DNA from 3 places in the Mesorhizobium sp. P2_A8 genome. Region 3 is predicted to be linked to each of the others. Evidence: riboswitches for the same ligand, from Rfam matches in the RefSeq annotation. Region 3 holds a riboswitch; each other region holds the start of a gene.
What was found. Region 3 has a riboswitch for cobalamin ahead of bluB (5,6-dimethylbenzimidazole synthase). Riboswitches for the same ligand answer to the same signal wherever they lie in the genome.
Positions count from the first base shown of each region.

Region 1: another riboswitch for cobalamin. It lies ahead of AC1D10_RS24810 (DUF1636 family protein); the one in region 3 lies ahead of bluB (5,6-dimethylbenzimidazole synthase).
Region 2: another riboswitch for cobalamin. It lies ahead of AC1D10_RS00095 (aromatic ring-hydroxylating oxygenase subunit alpha); the one in region 3 lies ahead of bluB (5,6-dimethylbenzimidazole synthase).

Region 1 is NZ_JBFUDB010000008.1:400,592-403,858, reverse strand. Features, by position in the region: gene AC1D10_RS24820 (ABC transporter substrate-binding protein) at 1-253, opposite strand, end outside; gene AC1D10_RS24815 (ABC transporter ATP-binding protein) at 300-1,088, opposite strand; gene AC1D10_RS24810 (DUF1636 family protein) at 1,085-1,555, opposite strand; cobalamin riboswitch at 1,580-1,786, opposite strand; gene AC1D10_RS24805 (nucleoside hydrolase) at 2,070-3,044, shown strand.
Region 2 is NZ_JBFUDB010000001.1:16,003-19,269, reverse strand. Features, by position in the region: gene AC1D10_RS00095 (aromatic ring-hydroxylating oxygenase subunit alpha) at 1-1,174, opposite strand, end outside; cobalamin riboswitch at 1,289-1,489, opposite strand; gene AC1D10_RS00090 (DUF680 domain-containing protein) at 1,995-2,192, shown strand; gene AC1D10_RS00085 (DUF680 domain-containing protein) at 2,262-2,468, shown strand; gene AC1D10_RS00080 (DUF680 domain-containing protein) at 2,546-2,782, shown strand; gene AC1D10_RS00075 (ABC transporter ATP-binding protein) at 2,874-3,267, opposite strand, start outside.
Region 3 is NZ_JBFUDB010000005.1:530,553-533,819, reverse strand. Features, by position in the region: gene AC1D10_RS17765 (pirin family protein) at 1-124, opposite strand, end outside; gene AC1D10_RS17760 (DUF2277 domain-containing protein) at 159-425, opposite strand; gene AC1D10_RS17755 (exodeoxyribonuclease VII small subunit) at 536-787, opposite strand; gene AC1D10_RS17750 (histone deacetylase family protein) at 791-1,717, opposite strand; cobalamin riboswitch at 1,839-2,018, shown strand; partial or broken gene bluB (5,6-dimethylbenzimidazole synthase) at 2,069-2,650, shown strand; gene AC1D10_RS17740 (hypothetical protein) at 2,821-3,267, opposite strand, start outside.

The DNA of each region.
Region 1 (3,267 bases), on a different contig from region 3:
CAGGGATCGAGCCCTGCTCGGCCTTGAATTCGGGACCGACCTTGTACCATCCGGTGATGCCGGTCAGGCCGACGATCGACGGCTGCAGTTTCAGCGCAAAAGTCATCTCGGCCATGTTGAGGTCATGGATGACGGCACGCTTCGGCGGCGCGTCGAAGGTCAGCGGTTTGCCGCAGCTGTCGACGGTCACAGGGAAGGCGAAGGCTGTCGAGGCCAGCAGCGAGAAGACAAGCGAAAAGGCGAGGCGTTTCAAGGTAAGTGCTCCTTTGTTGAACAGGGATTGGGCGGAACGGCTTCGATCAGGATGGCGGCGCGGCGCGGTTCGGCACCTCGAACACCGTCAGTTCGCGGTCTTCGGTCGGATGGCGCAGACGAAAGACGTCGACGCCGAAAATCTCGCGGATCAGCTGTTGGGTCAGCGCTTCGCGCGGCGCGGCGAACGCTTGCAGGCGGGCATTGTTCATCACCGCGACCCTGGTGGCGAAGGGGGCCACCAGGGCCAGATCGTGCAGCACCGCGATCACCGTCATGCCGAAGCCGGCCACGAGTTCGAGCAGTTCGCCACGGGCGCGCGGGTCGAGGTGGTTGGTGGGCTCGTCGAGGAACAGAATTTTTGGCTCCTGCGCGATGGCGCGCGCCAGCTGGGCGCGCTGGCGCTCGCCCCCCGACAGCGAGCCGATGGTGCGGCCAAGCAGCGGCAGCAGGCCGGTCCGGCGCAGCGCGTCGACGACAATGTCGCGTTCGTCGCTCCTGCGCCTCAGCCCGGCGTGCGGAACCCGGCCAAGCTCGACATAGTCGATCACCGCCAGCCGCGGATCGGGCTGGTCGGTCTGGCCGACCACGGCGATATGCAGTGCCCGCTCGGCGGCCGAAATCCTGTCCAGCCGGCGCCCGCCAAGCTTCACCTCGCCGGAACTTGGCCGCAGCATGCCCGACAGCATGCGCAGCAGCGTCGTCTTGCCGGCGCCGTTGGGGCCGATGATGGCGAGGCGATCGCTCGCGGCCACCGACAGGCTGACCGCATGGACCAGATCCCGGCCATTCGCCATGGCACTGAGGTCACGCGCTTCGAGAACCGGCGCTGTCATCGGCTGTTTCCCGCCGGATTCTCCGGACCCGGGATGCGGGCCAGCGTCTTGCCGGCCAATCCCGCCGGGCGCTGTCCCGAATTGCACCAGCCATCGGCGAGCGAAGCATAGAGCTTGGCGAATCGCACGAGATCGCCGACATCGGCCTGCGCATCGATGGAGCCGAAGAGATAGGCAGCCTTGCCCGATGCCTGGAAGGCAACCGTCAAGGGCCGTGCACAGCCGGCCATGCAAGACACGCCCTCGACCGTGAAGCCATGCGCCACGGCGGGTTCATGGTGGGCCGAGAGCCGGGAACGCAAATCGGAGCACAAATTTTCACCCGACCTGATCCCTGTCGGGACGTCGCGGCAAAGCGTGCAGACAATAATGCGGTGAATACGATCTGTAGCGCCGTCCAACTTTCCGTCTTTCTCGATTGGCGACGGAAGGATGTTGGCGTATCGGCCGACAAGACCGACGTCCACGTCTCCTCCCGGCACACCCCGTCCGGTCAACTCATGCTGATGGCAGGTCTCCTGGCTCGCGGGTCGTTGCGCCATCCTGCCTTCCCAGCCTTGCCGGCCAGTGGCATTTACGGATTTTGCTCGCCGCTTACAGTTGCGGGGGCAGCCACGGCCTCGACCCTTTGGGATCTCACCGTGTTCCCTTTTCACCCCTTGCCTTGCGGCCAGGGGACCATCACCGGGCCAGCGTAGATTTCCATCGATCGCATCGCAACGGTTTTTTGCGACGTCGCGGCTCCATCCAAATGTAATAACATTACGTTTGAAGCGATATTCCGCGACGATGTCAACTCCACTTGTGCGCAACACGGCGGCGGCAGGTGGCAGCTGCTCGAAATGGGCTCGCCACCGGAGGTAGAAGGTGGCCGGGGGGCCGAGCGAGTTGGCACTACGGTTGCCGAGGGCGAGAACCTTGACGGCGCAAGCGGCGGCAGTCTGTAGTCGCGGCAGGCTCGGCCGACAGAGGAGGTGCCATATGGAAAAGATCATCCTGGACTGCGACCCAGGGCATGATGACGCTATCGCCATCCTGCTGGCGGCAGGCAATCCGAAGATCGATCTCCTCGGTATCACCACGGTTTCGGGCAACCACAATGTCGAGAACACCACGCGCAATGCGCTTTCCGTATGCACCGCCTATGGCATCAAGGTACCGGTGGCGAAGGGCTCTCCCGGCCCGCTCCTCATCGATCAGGTGCTGGCCGTCGAGATCCACGGCGAGACCGGGCTCGACGGCCCCGTACTGCCGCCCGCCTCGTTCGAGCTCGACAAGCGGCACGCCGTCGACTTCATCATCGACACCGTCATGGCGCATGAGCCGAAGACGATCACGCTGGTGCCGGTCGGTCCCTACACCAACATCGCGCTTGCCGTGCGCAAGGATCCGCGCATCGTCGAGCGGGTGAAATCGGTCATCGCAATGGGCGGCAGTTTTACCAGGGGCAACATCACGCCCGCGGCGGAGTTCAACGTCTATGCCGACCCGGAAGCAGCCTCCGTGGTGTTCCGGGCCAACTGGGACGTCACCATGGTGGGGCTCGACCTGACGCATCAAGCGCTCGCCACCACGGGGCTTCAGGACCGGGTGCGCGCGGTAGGCGGCCCGATCGCCAAGTTCATCCTCGATATCTGGGAGTTCATCGCGACGACGCATGGTGGCCTCCTGCAGATCGAGTATCCCGCCGTGCATGACGCATGCTGCGTCGCGGCCATGATCGACCCGACCGTCTTCACCACCGAGAAGGCCGATATCCGCGTCGAGCTTGCCGGCCGGTGGACCAAAGGCATGACGGTCTGCAATTTCGAGAAGATGGGCGGCATGCACCATTTCGGCGGCACGGCGAGCGAGCAGGTCGACTTCCGCCACACCGTGGCGATGAAGCTCGACCATCAAAAATTCTGCGATTTGATAGTGGATGCGCTGGAGCGTCTAACCAAGAACAAGGCGTGACCCGCACCTTCGCGACGATACGGTAGGCAGCAAGAGACACCTGGGCGTGCCTCGGGCCAATCGGCGGGAAGGTAGGTCACACGGCCACTTGCGCTACGCGTGCCAACGATGTCTGCTTTGAGGAAGCGGTAAAACTGATCTCTGCAACTGTCATGAGGCGCGAAGCAGCCATTCCTTGCAGGATTAGTGCCCCAGAACACAACAAGGCCCCGCGGGGGGCCTT
Region 2 (3,267 bases), on a different contig from region 3:
CGAACTGGATCACGCCGCCCTCATGCAGCTCCGAATAGGGGCCTGGCTCGTAGGCGGGCGATAGGATGCCGAAGGCGTTTTCCTCGACGATGTGGCGGTCCTGGTCGTTGGTCTCGGTCCAGACATGGGTGAGTTCGGCGAGATCGTAGTCGACGCCTTCGACCGCATCCTTGTGGACGAGCCATTTGGTCGTCACCGCCGTTTCCGTGGCGCTGATCGGCAGCACGCGAAACGTCACCGCGTGGTCGATGAGGATGTGGTTCCATGTCGTCGGATAGTGATAGTGCATCAAGGTGCCGATCCGGTCGGCGGAGACGGTGTCGGAGAGGTTCTTCTTCACCGCCCGCTTGCCGTTCATGGTGTAGCTGATGGCGTCGCGCAGCAGCGGCGCGCGGGTGGCGCGGTACTGTCCGGCCGCATCGATGCGGAATTTGCTCGGCAGGCCGGCCGCTTCGCATTTCGCCCAGTGCGCAAGCATTTCCGGGTCGCTGTCGGCCCCCTGCACGCCGGTCACCGTCGGTGCCTCCGGGAAAGTTTTGCAAAGCTCCGGGTGATTGCCGGCGCAATGGTAGCACTCGCGGTTGTTTTCCCAGACCAGCTTCCAGTTGCCCTTCTCGACAATGGTCGACTCGAACGCCACCTTGGCCTCGCGCAGCCGGTGCGGCAAAAGGTAGGGCTCGATCATAGCCCGCATCGGTGCGAAATCCGCCGGCTCCTTGCCCAGGCAGATGAAGATGTAGCCGCCGACACTTTCACAGGCGATGGGCTTCAGGCCGAACTGGCTCTTGTCGAACCCGTCCGCCATCTGTCGGGCAAACAACAGCCTTCCGTCCAGCTCATAGGTCCACTGGTGATAGGGGCAGACCAGCTTTGCCGCCGTGCCCTTGTCTGAATTGCAGACTCGGCTGCCGCGATGGCGGCAGGAATTGTGAAAGGCGTTGATATTGCCCTTCTGGTCGCGGACAAGGACGACCGGATAATCGCCGATCTGCGCGGTAATGTAGCTGCCCGGCTTGGGCAGCTCGCAATCATGGCCGATGAACAGCCAGTCGCGATACCAGATCAGCTCCATGTCGAGCTTGAAATAGTCCGGATCGGTGTAAAAGGGCTGCTCGAGCGAGAAGCCGTTCCTGCGGCTCTGCAGCAGCCTCAGCATATCGTTGCGCGCGTCCATGTCCTGTCCTCATAGCCAAGGACTGAACTGGTGGTGATGGAGGAAGGATCGGACGCAGACCGGCGAAGCGCCGGACATGCACTATCCACCTCTTGACCGCCCACCGCGATCAGTCGAGTTCAAATATCTCGGGCTGGTTTCCGGGCTCTGGAGTGTCCTTGCGGACGGTCGCGACACCTTCCCAGGCGTTTGCCCAGTGGTCTCCCGTTGCGACTTGAACTCCACCACCGTTGCGGGGGCAGCGCCGGATTCTGACCGGCTTCCCAATTCTCCGCTTCGTCGTCACGAAGCGGCACCTGAGATGACATGATCTAATCACGATCGCGGGCGCGCCATCGGCATGAAAACGACATCGTATCCATGCGGCGCGACACGCATGCGAAACGCTCCGGCCGGCTATTGCGGAGCCGAAACCCGATCTCCTAGGCAGCCATCGCCGGCTGCAATCTCCTCGAATCCGACCCCTTGCCGGGGCCTAAGAAAGGTTAACGGTTTCGAAAAGTGACTATTAGCAACTTCTAAAATCGAACCGAACGGTTCGTTTCTGTTGACGGTGCGTGCAGGACGGTGTGAACGCTGGGCCTCCGACACAGTTGGTGATCGGGGTGCCGATTTTACATAACTATTTGATATCACAAAGAAAAACAACTGGTGTGGATGCTCTTGGCACAATTTCAAGTGGCAGATTCTTGGTCCACGCGGAACAACTTCGTGATTGGAAATGGCTGGATGGCTTTCCCACATCGGGGCGGTCCGAACGACGCGATTTCATCCCAAGACACGCCGCTAGACGGACGGGAAAAATACTGGAGTACCTAAAATGAAAAAGATCATTCTCACTGCCGCCGCCGTTCTGGCCATTTCCGGCAGCGCCTTTGCTAACGGTAGCGACCACTATGGTTCGAACGCCCCGGTAGCCACTGCTGTCGACAGCTCGCAGACCGCTTCGATCAAGAAGCCGGAACCGGCTGCTCAGACGCCTGTCCAGGGTAGCGACCGCAATCTCTTCGGCCACTAACGCCGATTCCCAGAAGGCGGCGGGCTCGCCCGCCGCCCTGGCAAAATCCAGAAATTCAGGAGAGCTAAAATGAACAAGATCCTTATTGCTGCCGCCGCCGTTCTGGCCATTTCCGGCAGCGCTTTCGCCGGAAGCGACAACTTTGGCTCCAAGGGCGCCAATCAGCCTGCCGCCTCGGTCGACAGCTCGTACACGGCTTCAACCAAGAAGTCCGAGCCGGCTGCGCAGACGCCTGTCACCCATGGCAGCGATCGCAACCTGTTCGGCAACAACTGACATCCGAAACTAGCATCCGACGGCGAGGCGGCGGGTCAGCCTGCCGCCTCGAATTCGAAAATACCGGAGTATCAAAAATGAAAAAGATTGTTCTTACTGCCGCCGCTCTTCTGATTGCCGCTGGCAGCGCCTATGCCGGCAACGACAATGTTGGCGGCACCGACATCAACAAGCAGGCGACCGTCAACGTCGACGCCTCGCATACGGGCTCGATCCGCAACAGCGATTCGCCCGTTTACAAGTTGCTCAACTCGTCGGGCGACGTACAGAAGTCTGCCCCTCAGGGCAGCGACCGGAACCTCTTCGGCCGCTAACTAACAGCCGAAGCTGATCTGCAAACAAAGAGCGGCGGGCCTGTGCCCGCCGCTCTTCGTTTTTCATGTGGCCTCCGACGTCCTCCTGACCTCAGGCCGCCTTTGCTTCCGGCTGACGGAGCGAGAAGGAGTGCCCGTCCGCGTCGAAGATGTGAAGGTCGCTGGCGTCCGCGCTCAGCCGCAGCGTCGCCCCGCGCTTGACCTCGACATTGCCTGGCATCTTGGTCACCAGCGGCAGGTCGGCGCGGCCGATGTCGACATAGACAAGTTGGACCTCGCCGAGCTGCTCGACATAGTCCACCGTTCCCTCGAACAGATAGTCCGCGCCGCTGGCGATCATCAGGTCCTCTGGCCTGACGCCGAAGCTCACCGAGGCACCGTTTGCCGATGCCGGCGTGGCGATCGGTACGGTTGCCTTGCGGCCGCCGACATGGCTGACGACGGTCGGGTTTCCGGTCTTGTCGATGGTCGCCGGCAGGATGTTC
Region 3 (3,267 bases):
TCGGCAGGGCGCGGCGCACCTGGAAACCGCCAATGTCCTTGGCGTTCGGGATGACCATCAGCTCGATCTGGTCGCTGGCAAAGGCATCGCCGACTTCAGGGTCTTTCCCAGGGAAGAAGTTCATGCACTCTCCTTGTCAGCGGCCGCGCCTACTTGCGTCAGGCAAAACGGACCGCGGCTTTTGCCCGCGCCTTAGCTGCCACCTCTTCGCGATTGCGGGGATGCTGATGGGTTTCGAGGGAATCGAGAAGCTCACGGGCCGATGCCGCGATGGCCTCGACGGCGTGGTCAAACGCGTGCTGGTTCTGCTTCGAGGGCCGTGTCGTTCCGCTCAATTTGCGGACAAACTGAAGGGCTGCGTCGCGCACCTCGTCATGGGTTGCAGGCGGATCAAAATTGAACAGGGTCTTGATGTTTCTGCACATCGTTTGCGAACCTCCTCTTCCTGAAGCCGTTTCAATCGGGGCGAATTCCATCCTCGATCATGATCATGTCCAAAAACCGGTGAGGCAAGACCATCGTTCGGGAGCATGCCTCAGTCGGCGTCGAGCGGCTCCGTTCCAACCGGCTTGCCGTCGCGCGACAGCCTGATCTTCTCGACCTTGTCCTCGGCGGCCTTCAGCAACCGGTCGCAATGTGCCTTCAGCGCCTCGCCGCGCTCGTAGATGCGGATCGACTGGTCGAGCGGCACGTCGCCACGCTCCAGATCATCGACGATCTTCTCCAGCGCGTCGAGTGCCTGTTCGAAGCTCATCGCCTTGATGTCTTCGTTGGTCTCACCAGCCATCATTCATCCTTTCATCAGTCGCCCGACATGGGCGGCGACCGAAAATGCCAGTCCCTGCAGATCGTAGCCACCCTCGAGCAAGCTGACGAGCCGGTTGCCGCTGTGGCGCGTGGCGCGCTGCATCAACTGGCCGGTCGCCCAGTCAAAATCGTCCTCGGTCAGGTTGATCTCGGCCAATGGATCTCGGTGATGCGCGTCGAACCCGGCCGAAATGATGATCAGGTCCGGCGCGAAATTGTCGAGCGCCGGCAGGACCCGCGACAGGAAGGCGTCGCGGAAAACCTCGCTGCCGGTCTGCGGCGCCAACGGTGCGTTGACGATGTTGCCGGCGCCGGTTTCGCTCTTTGCCCCGGTGCCGGGATAGAGCGGCATCTGGTGCGTCGAGCAATAGAGCACCGTCGGATCGTCCCAGAAAATATCCTGCGTGCCGTTGCCGTGGTGCACGTCCCAGTCGACAACGGCAACGCGCTCGACGCCATGTTTCCTCTGTGCATGGCGCGCCGCAATCGCCGCCGTGTTGAAGAGACAGAAGCCCATGGCGGTGGTTTTTTCGGCATGGTGGCCGGGCGGTCGCGCGGCGACGAAGACATTGTCGGCGCGGCCTGTGAAAACGTCGTCCACGGCAGCGTTGGCAGCACCAATCGCCGTGATCGCCGCTTGCCAACTCTTCGGGCTGGCGGTGGTGTCGGCGTCGATGCGGGCAATGCCCGTGTCGGGAATGGATGCGCGGACGCGGGCGACGAAATCGGCGGGATGCGCGTAGAGGATGGTGGCCTCGTCGCCCTCCGGCGCCTGGACGCGATCGAGCGTGGCAAAAGCCTCGTCGTCGAGCACACGCTCGATGGCGCGCAAGCGGTCGGGCCGCTCGGGATGGCCGGGCGGCGTGATGTGCTCGAGGAAGATCGGATGGCTGTAGAGACGGGTGGTCATCGCCCTAATCTAGTGACCCGGATCGACAAAGGCCATGCGCAGGCGGTTGATGACTGGGGAAAATCACGCCTGCGTCCATTGGTGTCGCTACGGGCATTGGCGTCGTTAGCGCTTCGGCGTAAGGTCGGCGCCACTGCCTGGTGCTCGCCGCAAGCGAGAGAATCGGGAACACGGTTGAATTCCGTGGCGTGCCCAACGCTGTAAGGGGGACCGCGCCGGTAAATGCCACTGTCGATGACGGGAAGGCACCGGACGCGGGTTGATCCTGAGCCAGAAGACCGGCCTGGCAGGTATCGTCGTCCGCATGGTCAGGCGGATGACATCTACACTGCAATCGCAAGGGGACACGCGATGCCGGAACACATGACCGCTCCAGTTGGCGACGGATTTGACCAAAGTGCACGCAACGCGGTTTACCGCGCCATGTTCACGCGGCGCGATGTCCGCAGCCATTTCCTGCCCACCGCGCTCGAAGATGATGTGCTGGCGCGGCTGCTGCTTGCGGCCCATCACGCGCCATCGGTCGGCTTCATGCAGCCATGGAACTTCATCGTCATTCGCGACACCGAGCGACGGCAGAAGGTGCGCGACCTGTTCCTGGCGGCGCGCGAACAGGAGTTGCCAGCCATCGCGGAAGAGCGACAGGCGCTCTACCGCAAGCTCAAGCTGGATGGCATCTGCGAAAGCGCGCTCAACATCTGCATCACCTGCGACCGCCAGCGCTCGAAGGGTTCGCCGCTGGGGCGCTGGCACAATCCGGAGATGGACCTCTACAGCACGGTTTGCGCGGTGCAGAACTTCTGGCTGGCGGCGCGCGCCGAAGGTGTTGGTGTCGGCTGGGTCAGCATCATCGAGGCGCAGGCGTTGAAAGATCTGCTGTCAATTCCCGAGCATGTGACGCCGGTCGCCTATCTCTGCGTCGGCCGCGTCTCGGAGTTCGCGCCAAAACCGGACCTTGAAACGCACGGCTGGGGACGCCGCCTGCCGTTGCCGGAGCTGATCATGAGCGAGATTTTTTCCGGGCAAGGCGAAGCGCCGCTCAAATCGACCGTAACGCGCCTCAACGCTGTCGGCGCCGCACCGGCGACGGCGACCGCCGCTGATCAGCCTGTCGCGCCGGCCGTGCCCCAGCGCGAGCCACCGAAGGAGGCCAGCGCCTTGTCCTTGAGTTCCCTGAATTTCGACGACGCTTCGGCCAGCCGGGCGTCCCACTCGGGATCGGGCACCTGGCCCTCGATGGTCCTGAAATAGACCTGCATCAGGCAGGCGATGGCGAAGGGTTCGATGAACGCGGCCTTGAAAGCCCAGGCGAAGACAATGGCGAGCACGAAGGCCCAGCCCGCGAGCTGCCCGGGCATGAGGAAAAGAATGGCACCGGCCGGAGCCAGCATCAGCAGGAAGATGACGAACGACACGCCCCACATGATGACCGCCAGCCAGACGGCGTTCTTGACCATGATCCTGCCGTTCTGGGCGTAGAGCACGACGCCTTGCCGCGCCGTCTCGAACGGCGAGGCTGAATTGATGCGGACGTTGTAGCCCAGGATGAT